2 regions of the Vibrio cyclitrophicus genome follow, and region 2 is predicted to be linked to the other one. Evidence: predicted binding sites of a transcription regulator. Region 2 holds the regulator's gene; the other holds the start of a gene.
The links. The regulator CRP, encoded in region 2, controls carbon source genes, mostly activating them, when cyclic AMP is high. The targets are predictions, from matches to a motif close to TGTGANNNNNNTCACA.
Positions count from the first base shown of each region.

Region 1: ectA (diaminobutyrate acetyltransferase) is a predicted target of CRP. The motif match lies at 5,669-5,684, and genes of this name have one in related genera.

Region 1 is NZ_AP025481.1:1,467,950-1,475,545, forward strand. It holds gene OCW38_RS21285 (sigma-54 interaction domain-containing protein) at 261-1,601, shown strand; gene OCW38_RS21290 (aspartate kinase) at 1,835-3,259, opposite strand; gene OCW38_RS21295 (ectoine synthase) at 3,338-3,724, opposite strand; gene ectB (diaminobutyrate--2-oxoglutarate transaminase) at 3,738-5,003, opposite strand; gene ectA (diaminobutyrate acetyltransferase) at 5,039-5,572, opposite strand; gene OCW38_RS21310 (DUF5062 family protein) at 6,039-6,299, opposite strand; gene OCW38_RS21315 (hypothetical protein) at 6,740-6,955, shown strand; gene OCW38_RS21320 (Qnr family pentapeptide repeat protein) at 7,241-7,596, opposite strand, start outside.
Region 2 is NZ_AP025480.1:297,997-305,592, reverse strand. It holds gene OCW38_RS01355 (ABC transporter ATP-binding protein) at 1-807, shown strand, start outside; gene OCW38_RS01350 (TIGR02444 family protein) at 804-1,274, shown strand; gene OCW38_RS01345 (hydrolase) at 1,546-2,553, shown strand; gene OCW38_RS01340 (YheU family protein) at 2,652-2,864, shown strand; gene OCW38_RS01335 (phosphoribulokinase) at 2,942-3,811, shown strand; gene crp (cAMP-activated global transcriptional regulator CRP) at 4,051-4,683, shown strand; gene OCW38_RS01325 (DUF1338 domain-containing protein) at 4,861-5,652, opposite strand; gene astD (succinylglutamate-semialdehyde dehydrogenase) at 5,864-7,321, opposite strand; gene astA (arginine N-succinyltransferase) at 7,361-7,596, opposite strand, start outside.

The DNA.
Region 1 (7,596 bases), on a different replicon from region 2:
AGGATTTACACTTTAATTTTGAAAATTTACCATTGGTAAAATAATCGGAGGTGTATTAATTACACGAGTATTTTGTAAAAATTATCATCAATGGAGATCCTAGAATAATTAATATCAATACTATTAATTAGCCACTTCTACTATCAGTAATATTGTAACTACATTTAAAAGGTGGCGTATAGTAAATGATAGATTCGTATTTGAAGGACATCATGTTATTATCAAGGTCGTTTTCTGTCGTACAAAAAGAGAGTTAAATCATGTCATTACCGACACTGTTTATAGAGTTAAAAGATGAATTATTGCGGTCTAAAATAAACTCTCTAGATGAATTATCAAGCTTTGAAATAATTCAAAGTACTATGGATGTTCATTGGATTGACAAGCTACAACAACTGCAACCAGATACTGCTATTGTTGAAGTCTCTCGATTTACTAACGATGATTTTAAGTCCTTATCGAGTGCAACAGGATTGGACGAAATGGACTTGATTATTATCAGTACAGGTACGCCAAACAAAAATTTAGACATGATGATGAACCATGGCGCAATCTTCCATTATAGAAAGCCCGTCGACATGCAAATATTGGAAGATACCCTTGCAGACTTCAGTCAATACTTCCTCCAGAAGCAGGAAGAAGGGCGTAAAGTGTCCACCAGCGATTTAGACCAGTTCGGTATGTTAGTCGGTTCTTCTAAGCCCATGCATAAGCTGTATCGAACTTTAAGAAGAGTCGCGAAGACTGACACCAATGTTTTGATTGTCGGCGAAAGTGGGGCAGGTAAAGAATTAGTCGCACAAACGATTCACCTTGCCAGTGATCGTAAAAACCAACCTTTTATTGCGATCAACTGCGGTGCTATCAGCCCTGAGTTAGTTGATAGTGAATTATTTGGTCATGAAAAAGGCGCTTTTACAGGGGCGAATCGCACACACCAAGGGGTGTTTAGGCAAGCAGAAGGTGGCACATTGTTTCTCGACGAAATCACCGAAATGCCACTTGAACACCAGGTCAAATTACTACGAGTTTTAGAAACAGGTGAATATCGCCCTGTAGGCAGTAATGCAACGAGTATCGCTAATACTCGAGTCATTGCAGCGACAAACCGAGATCCACAAGTCGCTATTGAAGAACAGTTTTTGAGAGAGGATCTCTATTTCAGGTTGGCTCACTTCCCCATACATGTCCCTCCATTGCGTGAAAGAGGCGACGACATCGTCGGCTTAGCAAAACATTTTATTGCTCATCGCAACGCAAATGAAACCACTGCGAAGACCATTTTCACATCAGCGCTTCAAAAAATATCAGCCCATGCATGGCCAGGGAATGTCAGGGAATTAAAACACTGTATTGAAAGAGCTTTTATATTGGCAGATGAGACGATTAAAGATGAACACCTAATTTTTGATACTCCTCCTTTAGAAACAGGGACTACCGTTGAGGATATGGTTCCGGCGGGTGTTTCTCTCGAGAAGATTGAGAAAGCGGCGATTATCAATACGCTCGAAGAAAATGAAGGCAACAAAAAGGAAACAGCACAAGACTTGGGAATCAGCATCAAAACGCTTTATAACAAGCTCGATAAGTATCAAGAGTAGTAATACTCATATCTGATGTTGCTATGTGAAAGGTGAAAGGTGAAATAGCCGATAACCGAATACTTAATAAATCACCGATTAATTCAAGAAAGTACAGTATCAACACGAAAATCAAGTAACGTTTACCGCATCTGTGTGATCAAAATAGATACAGGCGATCGCTAATTTGCAGTTGATGTTTTGCTTTTCCATGAAAATTTAACAGTGGAGGGTGAGCCCTCCACTGTTAAATTTTATGCTGCATTCACCGATGTCTCGGTTCTTTTATCTTGGTCAAAGAATTCTTCATGCAACGCGCAAATCGCTTGTTGATACTTGTCATCACTCACAACAAATTGCACATTTACGTTTCTCATAGACGAATGTAATGCAATAGGCGTAACACTATGGTTCATCAAAGCCAATACACCATTAGCGAGCGTTTTATTGGTATCAATTTGAGAACCGATCGCTGAGATTATAGCGACCATTCGACCTGAAATAGATGCCTGAGGGTAACGTTTCTCAGCCTTATAAGACACCTTGTTTAAACTCTCGGTGCTACCACCTAGATAATAGGTAATAGAATTGGCGTTCATCTCTTTACCAATAAGGTTCACTCTAGCATCTGCGATAATCTCCATTAACTCATAACTAACATTGTCCGCCTTACCGACCATTCCCTGGTCAAAAACATGTAACGCATATACCTTCTGTTTTCCGGCAATGATCTCAATGTGATTCGTGTCTGGTCGGTAATCAGAAGAAATCAGTGTTCCCTCATGTTCTGGCTCGAAGGTGTTTTTGATTTGCAGTTCTATGCCACTTTCTCGTAACCCAGCAGCCGCATTAGAGTGAATAGCTTCCATACCAAGGTTAGCCAGTTGATCGGCAACATCATAATTAGTTGCCCCAATCGGTTTAACCGAACCTACACCAACGACTTTTGGGTCAGCCGAACTAAAGTGATACTCCTTATGGATGATCGCCAATGATGCCTCAGTAATAGTAGCGATACGACTAAACGTCATCTCACTGTAACCACGATCATAAGTATGCATCAAACCTTCTTTGCAATACGCATAACCAGTTACTATGGGAAGCTCCTCAGTAACATCAATGTCAGAGAAAGCCTCTCTAATCGTATCGTCCAAACTTTGAGGGGTTTTGTTGTCCCAACCAGAAAGGTCAACAAAGGTCGAATTTATACCAATGTTTTTTAATTTAAGAGCCGTGTTGTATGCACTATGTGACTCTCCAATTGAAGAAAGAAACTCTCTAATCTGTGGTAAATAATGTCTCAGTGAAAACTGTCCGTATTGGCACGTTTCAAGAATGTTAGTAATACAGTTTTTGGCTTCTGAAATACGAGACCGGATGAACTTATCTGCTCTCATACGATTCATTGGATCCGCAAAAATATGCTCATTGGTCAATAGCATGCGGCGTTCAATATAAGATAGAGCATCCTTCCACGAATCGTCACGCATCGCTATCAATTGATAGACACCAGGCTTACCTGTTTTTTTACATTCCAACAATGCATCCGTCATACCGCTGTAAGCGGACACAACAAAGATTCGGTTATAAGGATTTTGAGGGCGGAGAATAATATTGTCGAGCACAGCATCAAATGCTGTCATTGATGTACCGCCGATTTTTTCTACGGTAAATGTCATAAAAGACCTTTTGTTCTTGAAGAGATTAAAGACTAAATAATAGGGAGCGGGGTGAGATATCACCCCTGAATATATGGGTTAATCAACGAGTGGATAAACGCCGTTTTCATCGTGTACTTCAGCGCCAGTAATTGGTGGGTTAAACACACAAGCCATTGTCATTTCTTTGTTTTTATATGCGCGTAAATAATGCTCATCATTCTTATCTAGGATGTACAACGTACCGGGTTTGATTGGGTAAGTTTTACCACCAACGACTTCAATCTCCCCTTCACCACTCATACAAAACACAGACTCCAAGTGGTTTTGGTAATGGATATGTGTTTCTGTCGCTTCGTAAATTGTTGTGATATGAAAAGAAAATCCCATATTGTCATCTTTCAATAACATGCGAGTGCTTTCCCAGTTATCCGATACAATACGTCTTTCACTATTACGACATTCATCAAGTGTTCTAACAATCATTTTACTCTCCCTATTACGATGCTTTCTTGAAATGCTTGGTTGCTACCACTTCAACTGAGTCTTCGAAAATAGTTAAACCTTGCATCAATTCCGATTCTGAAATGGTTAATGGACAAAAGAACTTCAAGATTTCATCGTTTGGACCTGCGGTCTCAATTACCATGCCCTTGTCAAAACACACTTTTGCAATCTCATCAGCTGTGTTCCCATCTTTACATTCAATGCCAATCATCATTCCGCGTCCCTTGCGTTGAACAAATAGCTCAGGGAAACGCTTGAGATTGCGTTGAATGACATCATCGACCATGCTTGAGCTACGTTGAATATGATTTTCAAAATCATCATTTGACCAATACATTTCTAACGCTTTAGCAGCAGTAATGAACGCATGGTTGTTACCACGGAAGGTGCCGTTGTGTTCTCCCGGCTCCCACTTGTCTAGTTCAGGCTTTAATAAAACCACAGCCATCGGTAAGCCATAACCACTTATCGACTTAGATAGCGTAACGATATCTGGTTTTATACCTGAAGGTTCAAAGCTAAAAAACGTTCCTGTTCGACCACAACCGGCTTGAATATCATCCACAATAAATAGGATATCGTGGGCTTTACAGATTTTGCTTAACTTCTGTAGCCACTCATTTGAAGCGACATTTAACCCACCTTCACCCTGAACCGTTTCCAATAAAACGGCAGCAGGTTTATCCATACCAGCGGAATTATCGGTTAACATCGTTTCAAATAATTTTAAACCATCGATTCCAGCGTAACCTTCAAATGGCAAACGCGTAACGTTGTTGAGATTTGAGCCCGCACCTTGCCTGTGGTGTTGGTTGCCTGTAGCAGCCAATGCACCCGCCGTACAACCATGAAAACCATTGGTAAATGCAACAATACTGCTTCGACTTTTTACTTTTTTCGCCAACTTAATCGCTGCCTCAACCGCATTTGTTCCTGTCGGGCCGGTAAATTGAACTTTGTAATCTAATGCTCGAGGTTCCAAAATAAAGCGACTAAGAGCTTCTAGGAATTCAGCTTTGGCTTCTGAATGCATATCCAAGCCATGTGTAATTCCATCCATTTCAATATACTCAAGTAAAGCTTGCTTAAGTATTGGATTGTTATGACCGTAATTGAGAGATCCTGCTCCAGCAAGAAAATCGAGGTAACGATCACCTTGTTTTGTTTCAAGCCAGCAGCCTTTTGATTTAGCAAAAGTGACTGGAAAACTATTCGAGTATGAACGTACGTTAGATTCCTGCTTTTTAAAAATATCCATGATAAGGCCGTTATTTGATTCCTATAAGTTAATGATTATTTAAGGGGTATTCGATACAAATACTCAGTATCGTGCAGCCCTTTAAAATGAACATTTTCATCTAAGAAAGTGGTCACTTTTCCAGTGCTACTATTTTTTGCGTCTAGCTTTTTAAAGAGTGCCCAAGACGCTTGATTTGACTTAGTAATGGTTGTTTCAATAGCTTCTATACTCTTCAGCCACTCTCGACGAAGTAAGCTGTTCAACATCTTGTAAGCTAAAGAGTGACCTCTAAATCGAGGGGCAACTGCAACTTGCCAAATAAAGAGAACATTAGGCTCACTCGGTTTTTGATAACTCGAGATAAAGCCCGCAAGCTCACCTTTGTTCTCAACCAAAATACAAGTTTTACTAAAGTGAGTGGATTGCAAAAAATTGCAATATGACGAGTTGGTGTCTAGTGGTGGACATTCTGAAATCAGTCGATAAATGTCGTTGCCATCTGAAGCTTTGGGCTCGCGAAAACTCCATTCTTCACTCGTTTTTTCTATCACTTCTGGACACAACACCCAAGGCGCTGATGTAATCATACCGAGAAATTCCTTTGAACTCTAATTAAATTCCTTTTTATTATGAGCATTTACCCCCTACTAAGATCAACACCTTAACTTTAAAAAACAAAAATTAGTGATCTGTGTCACATTTAATAGCGGTCAGCATGAATTAAATAATACTTTGAGTTCTAATGTATTTGATCGGTGGAGATCTTAAGAAAATGTCTTTAACCGAATAAGCGTCAAAAGAAGGTTAGAGTCATTAGTAAATTATGTGCTCAGATTGCCAATCAAGCGGCATAAATCACCAACACTCTCAGTGTTGAACATTCTATCGAGTAGATAACAACGCTTCGAATGGCAGTGACTCGCTATCCACTATTAAAATATCGGCCTCAAAAACAAAAAAACCTAGCGAGAGCTCGCTAGGTTTCTTATCTAACATATCGATGAATAATGAACTCAGAGGAAACGAGTCCAGAAATATCAGCTTGGAAAAGGTTTACTTCAAGGGATCATTGTCAGGCAATGCTTTATGTATCCATAGCGCCAGACGCTTTTTAATGTTTGCCCCATCAAGCTTACTTTCTGGTAACGGCGTGATCTGATTTACTTCAACAAGAAACAAGTACACCGCTTTGACCTTTATTGGTTGAGATGAATGTGGCAAATCAAAACCTTGCAATTTAGCCATTTTAAAACCGACCTCAACTGCTTTTTTCACTAGTTTATCTTCATTAATGATCTTCGCGGTTTTCGACATATTATCTCCATCACCTTTCCGAATAAGCATTGAGTATACCAAACAGAATGGTAGACAAGATTACCGTGCTCTCAAATCGAAAAACTCTTTCTGATAAATAGAAAAATTTGATCCACTGGATAGGAGCTTACTCGAATTTATTTTACATTGAATACTGATAAGCAAATGGGCTCTTAATCATACGTTCAATAAATGAGATCCTTAGTCAAGAAACTGAAAATGGTGCAACATTTGGCTTACCATTCTAAAGAATACGAAATATTATGGTTGGTATTTAAATGATAATTCTTCATAGACAGACCAATAAACCACTGTTATTTAACTAGTTTTATACTAAGCTGACTGAGATCATATTTACAGTCACCTGTAACGAAAACTTATTTACAAAACACTCATTAAGAAAATAGAATAAACCCACTAATTTTATAATGGTGTTAAAAATGCGTTACCTTTGGGCTTCATTCTGTCACAAAAATCCAATCCTCGGACGAATTGTTCACATCACGATTATGTTAGTAGCGTTAGCTTCTCTCGTTACCCCGTTAATGTCGACTGACGCTACAACTATCTTAGTGTCGCTGTGTGTCGCTTTGGTATGTATTGTGCTTTTTGTTTTCTTCGCACTCAGCGACAAAATGCGTTCAGGTATGCATTAATCACGGCCTTAAGTGTCAGCAGTACGGACAATGAATCAAATGTAAAAACGCCCAAAGTTGTTCGCTTTGGGCGTTTTCAGTCATTGGGCTTTATTTATAGCCAATCCAGCTTACACTAATCGTAATCATAGATTGATCATTCAAGCTTATGAAAAATATCAATAACCACGTAGAATTTTCAACTGACGAATTTGACTGATCGAAGAGTTCAGACTTGTTCTCAGTTTGTCCTACATCACTTGTGATGGCTTGTTGAATATTATGGGTATTCAGAAACAGAAAAGATCAATCTGGCATCACTACGATACCCATACTTTCAAGCAGTTGCTCTTGCTGCCACGCAACAATTTTAACGCCTGTTGTATCGACTTTTCTTGGGTCTAACCCTTCTAATTCAGCATGGCATAAATTGGCACCTTGCATACTGAATTGCCCCCATACGTCTTCCGAGAACACACCACGGCTGAGATCAGACTCTTTCAATGACGCGCCACCAAGGTAAGTACCTATCCAACGGTTCTCAAATAACTCACACTTCTCTAAACAAGCTTGTTCAAAATTCGCGTATGACAGGTTACAACCTGTAATATAAGCAGAACAAAAATACATTCGGTTGCTGACTTGGTTAGCAAAATTAGTGC
Region 2 (7,596 bases):
CAAGGCGTTAAGATGGGTTACTTTGCACAGCACCAATTAGAGACGCTGCACCCAGAAGAAACACCGCTGCAACACATGATGCAGATTGCCCCTAAACACACAGAGCAACAACTGCGTGATTACCTAGGTAGCTTCGGTTTCCAAGGTGAAAAAGCGCTCGATAAAGTAGCCCCCTTCTCAGGCGGTGAAAAAGCGCGTTTAGTTCTGGCGCTACTAGTATGGCAAAAACCGAATCTTTTGCTGCTCGATGAACCAACCAACCACTTGGATCTCGACATGCGTCAGGCGCTGACGTTTGCATTGCAGACGTTTGAAGGCGCAATGGTTATCGTATCGCATGACCGTTACCTACTCCGTGCGACTACCGATGATTTGTATTTGGTACACGACCGTCAAGTTGCACCGTTTGATGGTGACCTAAGCGATTACTACAAGTGGCTAACCGAACAGCAGAAAGTTGAACGCAAAGAAGCACAAGCATTGGCACCAGCAAAAGACGGCGCCAACAGTGCGGCAGCAAAAAAAGATCAGAAACGTAAAGAAGCAGAGTTCCGTAAACTAACGGCACCAATTCGTAAAAAGCTGAGTCAATTTGAAAAGCAGATGGATAAATTAACGTTGGCTCTTGAAGAAGCCGAGCAAGAATTATCCGACACTTCACTGTATGAAGCTGAAAATAAGGCTAAACTGAATAAAGTACTCGCTCTCCAAGCGAGCAGTAAGTCACAGCTAGAAGAAGTTGAAATGGATTGGATGTCCACTCAAGAAGAGCTTGAGCAGATGGAACAGGATATGGATAGCTTATGAGCCCAGAGCACGCCCCAATATCACTAACACTGGAACGACTATGGCAATTTAGCCTTCAGTATTACAGTGTGCGTGGTGTAAAGGATGCGTGCCTAGCTTTACAAAACCAGTTTCACGGCAACGTCAATCTACTGCTGCTGCTCAAATGGCTTGATGAGCAGCAATTGTCTTTTGCCGAAGAAGAGTGGCACAAAGTTCAACAGTGCTTGAGCCGCTCTGAAACCCTGCTTCATAGTTATCGAGAGCTACGTAAGCATCTCAAAGCACACGTTGTTGATTCACTCTACCGTGAAGCCTTACAGTTCGAATTACAACTAGAGAAACAACAACAATCTGATCTCGTCGACTACATAAACTCTCTTCAGCTTTTCGCAAACCAACAAGCGCCTCTCGCTTTTCAATACTGTCGATTATTAGGGGCAGAAAACCTCTATGTTGCTTTTTCTGAACCAGCCCCTCAGCCCTAAGGCATTCCCTTTTCCTTTTGTTAGATCAAGATCCAAGCTTATTGGGGACTATCGTTCTTCGTGTTCACGCGATGGTGGCTCGGATTATTAGCAATATATAGAGCTTAACCTCGATAGTATTCAACCAGTTACCTACAACCTGTTTTGTAACCTGTATGAGTGAAACTCTTGCGCTTATGCCGAGAATCAACCAAGCTCAAATAAAAACATGGGCGTTTCACTAAAAGCTCAACACTTTATCAAAGCCCATAAAAGAAGCATGGACTGTTTTATGACAATATTTACCGCAGCGGCTGGTCTCTCTAATCCGCACTTACAAACCTTAGTGCCACGGTTTATTAGAAAGCAGGCGTTATTTGATCCTCAATGGCAAACCTTAGAAACTCCCGACGGTGATTTCCTCGACCTTGCATGGAGCGAGGACCCGAAGGGAGATAGCCCCAATAGTGATAATAAAAGCAGAGGAGATGCGAATAATAAGCCCATTTTCGTTCTATTCCACGGTTTGGAAGGCAGCTTTGAAAGCCCTTACGCCAATGGACTGATGAATGCGTTTGCTAAAGATGGTTGGTTATCCGTGATGATGCACTTTAGAGGATGCAGCGGAAAACCGAATCGCTTGGCTCGCGCGTACCATTCAGGAGAAGTAGAAGATGCTCGTTTCTTTCTACGACACTTACACGCGCAATTTCCCAATAACCCAAAGGTTGCGGTTGGTATATCTCTAGGCGGAAACATGCTGGCGAACTACTTGGCTGAGTATGCGGACGACCCATTACTGTCGGCGGCAACGATAGTTTCTGCTCCTTTTGATTTAGCTTGCTGCTCCAGTCGTATTGAAAGAGGCTTCTCTAGGCTCTATAAAAAATACCTGCTCAACTCACTCAAATCGAATGCCTTGAAAAAGGTTAAGCTGTTACAAGAAAAAATAGGTATCTCCGCTGAAACCATCAAAAAAATAGACAAACTGTATGAGTTTGATGAAAGGATCACTGCGCCTCTGCATGGATTTAAGAATGCTCAAGACTACTATGCTCAATGTTCAGCGCTTCCAAAACTGAATAAGATTAAGCTACCGACTCAGATCATTCATGCTAAAGACGATCCTTTCATGACTGATGATGTTATTCCAAAATTCGTACTACCAGACAATATTGATTATCGCTTGTTTCAGAAAGGTGGCCATGTGGGGTTCATTACCGGTAGCACGCTCAAGCCCAGGTTTTGGCTAGAAGAAGCATTGCCAGCCTACTATGAAAGTATCCAAGATTCGGCATAATGACCGAGCCTTTTTAAGGACTGAGTGGTAGACGTCACTAGACGCAGTAATCAACACATCAATAAACCTATTTATGAATATAAAAGAGAGAAGTATTTATGATCATCCCATGGCAAGACATTGCACCAGAAACACTGGAAAACCTCATCAAAGAGTTCGTGCTGCGTGAAGGTACAGACTACGGTGATGTAGAGGTTTCATTGCAAAACAAGATTGACCAAGTGAAACATCAATTAGCCTCAGGAGAAGTCAGTATCGTATTTTCTGAGCTGCATGAAACCGTTGATATTCAAGTCACAAAACGCTTCTAGGCTGCGCTCATAAAGGAGCCGTGTTATAGTGGTAAACGATTGCTAACAAGTAAGTTACTCAAAAGACAAGGGTTGTCATGTCCGCTAAACATCCAATTATTGCGGTGACGGGTTCATCAGGAGCCGGCACCACCACCACCTCAGAAGCCTTCCGTAAAATGTTCAATATGATGGACGTGAAGGCCGCTTGGGTTGAAGGGGATAGTTTCCATCGCTTCACTCGACCAGAGATGGATGTCGAGATCCGTAAAGCGCGCGAGCAAGGTAAGCACATCAGCTACTTTGGTCCACAAGCCAACGACTTTGGTGCGCTAGAAGAGTTCTTCCGTAAATACGGTAACGAAGGTACAGGCAAGGTACGTAGCTACCTGCACACGTTCGATGAAGCCGTTCCTTACAATCAAATGCCAGGCACCTTTACGCCATGGCAAGAGATCCCAGAAAATTCAGATGTGATGTTTTACGAAGGCCTGCACGGCGGTGTGGTTGATGGCGATATCAATGTTTCTCAACACGTCGACTTGCTGATCGGCATGGTACCTATCGTCAACTTAGAATGGATCCAGAAATTCGTTCGCGACACACGCGATCGTGGTCATTCTCGTGAAGCAGTAATGGACTCGATTGTTCGCTCGATGGATGATTACCTTAACTACATTACTCCTCAGTTTTCGCGTACTCACATCAACTTTCAGCGTGTTCCAACGGTAGACACATCAAACCCTCTCAACGCTAAAGGGATCCCAAGTTTAGACGAAAGCTTCGTTGTTATACGTTTGCGCGGCATCAAAAACGTCGATTTCCCTTACCTTTTAGCTATGATTGATGGCTCATTTATGTCTCGCCACAACACGCTTGTGGTACCAGGAGGGAAGATGAGTTTTGCTATGGAGCTCATTGTAAGGCCGATCCTACAACAACTCATCGAAACCGGAAAAATTGGTTAACAGAGCACCATTCTGGTTGATTACTTTTCATACCGTGATCATGTGCACAATTTTGCGTAAAAAATCGTAGCTTGGTCACGATTAAAATCAAGAAATAGTACCTGAAAAAGGATACTATTCTTAAACGAAACACAAGATAGCTTGCAGCGCTCAACGAGTGCTCTTATCCTACAAGTCAATCCAGGCTTAGCTAAAATACGGAAAGCGGCAAGCATACCCTGCAGAGGAAGTGAGATATTATGGTTCTAGGTAAACCTCAAACCGATCCAACATTAGAGTGGTTCCTTTCACACTGTCATATTCATAAGTACCCATCAAAAAGTACTTTGATTCATGCTGGTGAAAAGGCAGAAACCTTGTACTACATTGTTAAAGGTTCTGTGGCAGTTCTTATCAAAGACGAAGAAGGTAAGGAAATGATTCTTTCTTACCTAAACCAAGGCGACTTCATCGGTGAGCTAGGCTTATTCGAAGAAGACCAAGAGCGTACAGCTTGGGTTCGTGCAAAATCTCCTTGTGAAGTAGCTGAAATTTCTTTCAAGAAATTCCGTCAACTTATCCAAGTGAACCCAGACATCCTAATGCGTCTATCAGCGCAAATGGCAAACCGTCTACAAGTAACTAGCCAAAAAGTTGGTGACTTAGCGTTCCTTGACGTAACTGGTCGTATCGCACAAACGCTACTAAACCTAGCAAAACAACCAGATGCAATGACTCACCCTGACGGCATGCAAATCAAGATCACTCGCCAAGAGATTGGCCAGATCGTTGGTTGTTCTCGTGAGACAGTTGGTCGTATCTTGAAGATGCTAGAAGAGCAGAACCTAATTTCTGCACACGGTAAAACTATCGTGGTATATGGCACTCGTTAATCTCGATTAACTGAGCCTAAAATTTGAAAGCCACCAAATGCAAATTTGGTGGCTTTTTTGTTTTCTAAAGATCTACAAAGAAAATACGAATGAAACACCTACAGCTTCGAAGCGCAAACACTCTCGAAGCGAAGCCTATCTGCATCTTTAGGGTAAAGTCCGTACTCGTATCTTTCTTTAACCGTTAGTGCTTTCGAAGATCTTGTCAGCCGATGCTGCCACAAAACCGGTATAAAGCTCACCATTAGCCATCGCATAACGCTTAGCGAACTCATAGAAGCCTCCAGGAATCATCTCATTGCCCTCAACAAATGAAACTGGGACTTTATCTGCCATTGTTGATGATTGCTCTAATAAGACCTCTGGAGAGCCTTTAACCTGGCCACCAGATGCATTGATCGTGAAGCCTGATTCGCTCAAATAATCATTCACTGCCTGCACTTCATCAAAAGCATCGAGTTGATTAACGCTCACTGTAAAGTGGTTGGCACCGTAACCATGAGCTGCGAGCCAAGACGCGTATTCACTTTCTTTTGCAAGCACTTGGAAATCTGCGAAGCTCAAGTCCCATAGACGACCACCAAATAAGAATTCATGGCCTTGAAGCTTGCTTACGTCGACTTGCTCAACCAATTTAGCAACGATCTGTTGTAAGTCACTTGAACACTCTTCGACCTTCAACTCACTAATGAACACTTTAGGTTGATTTGGATCTGGGTGCTCGTAATGCTTCGCGACTAGCTTCTTACTCTCAAACAAGTAATCGCCACACGCTTTATAACCTAGCTCAAGGAAAGGCTTAGCCAATGTTTCAATACCTAGCGGAGCAACATTGAAAGTACGCAGTGCAATGTGATCATTAATCAGAGCTTCGTCTTCTTTCAGCAAGTGATGTACTTTCTCAGCCGATGGACAAAGCCTGTGAATGTAATCGTCCCAAAGTGATTTAAAGAGTAGATCGGGCGTCATGGTGACTCCTTGTCAGAGGTTCTAGCAAGCTAGTAATTTGGATTAGAAAGGGAGAGGCTGAGACACAGAGTCAGCAGCCATCAGCCTGTGACATACTTTTCTATTATTATCTACTGCCCAATCTAGGTGTTGGGCGTGATGGAAAAAGGAAGCGATAGCACCGCTTCCTATTTCAAACTTAACGCATAAGCCTAAGACTCATTAGCCTAAATTAAAGCTCAATACCTGGGCTAAACGTTGCCGGAAGTTGAGTTTCGCCACCTTCCATTGAAGCCATAGGGTAAGCACAGTAGTCAGCCGCGTAGTAAGCACTTGGGCGTAAGTTGCCCGAAGCACCTGGACCACCAAATGGAGCATCGCCACTTGCGCCTGTTAGCTGGCGGTTACGGTTAACAATGCCCGCACGGATATGGTCAACAAAGTATTCCCATTCAGAATCATCTGTTGATACTAAGCCAGCAGATAAACCAAAGCGTGTGTCGTTAGCTAGCTCAACCGCTTGCTCTAGCGATTGATAACGGACCACTTGTAGCAATGGACCAAAGTACTCTTCATCCGGCAGTTCAGCAATGTTGGTTGCGTCGATAATACCAGGAGAAACAAACGCCGCTTGACCCGCTTTTGCTTCTACTAGACTTACACCGCCTAACGATTGCAGATTCGCTTGTGCGTCCAGAATGAACTTAGCCGCAGCTTCAGAGATCTGTGGGCCCATGAAGGGTGCTGGCTCAGCGAATGGCTGATCGACACGAATTTTCAAGGTCGCAGCAACGAGCTTATCCAGTAGTTGATCGCCCTTATCTCCTATTGGAACATACAAGCGACGTGCACATGTACAACGTTGACCCGCACTGATGAAAGCTGATTGGATGATAGTGTATACCGTTGCGTCTGCATCACCGTATTGGTCGCTGATCACCATAGGGTTGTTGCCGCCCATTTCTAGTGCCAGCATCTTGCCCGGTTGGCCCGCGAATTGACGATGCAGGATATGACCGGTATTGGCACTACCTGTGAACAGCACGCCATCAAGGCCTTTAGCATCAGCCAGTGCGATACCTGTCTCTTTGGCACCTTGTACTAGGTTAATTACGCCAGCAGGAAGGCCAGCTTCTTGCCATAGTTTCATCGCAAACTCACCCGTCCAAGGTGTCTGCTCTGACGGCTTAAATACCACGGTATTACCCGATAGCAGTGCTGGAACAATATGACCGTTAGGTAGATGACCAGGGAAGTTATAAGGACCAAATACTGCCATTACGCCTAATGGACGATGACGCAGTACAATTTGGTTGCCTGCAGCTTCACGTGAAGCTTCACCAGTACGTTCATGGTAAGCACGAATAGAGATAGCAATTTTGCCCGCCATCGCGCCCGCTTCAGTACGCGTTTCCCAAATCGGTTTCCCCGTCTCTTTTGCAATAATTTGTGCTATTTCTTCGCTGTTCTCTTTAACTTTCTCAGCAAAATTCAACACGATCGCTTCACGCTCGGCAAAGCTCAGTTTTTTCCAAACTAAGAAGGCTTCACGAGCCGCTGCTACTGCAGATTCAACCTGTGCAGGAGTTGCGCTATCACCCTGCCATACTACTTCATTATTGTATGGGCTTACTGATGCCATGGCGTCACCTTGACCTGCCACCCATTGTCCTGCTATCCACTGAGTCATACTTCTATCCTTAAAATCTTCGACAGATAATCGCTGCTCTTACTGAGCTAACATGCGAACGAATTCGCCTTCTTTTACTTCAAGAGCGCTTGCTACTTCAGATGATAAAATCACTGTGTCACTTGCTTGGTCATACGCACCTTTCGCAGCGACTGCGCGGAAGTTCTCGAACGAGGTATTACCAATTAGGAAGTCTTTAGAGCTGGAGTGCTCTGCAATTTTTACTTGAGCACGAATCGCATAACGTACCGATTCAATGTTTCTTAAATCACATT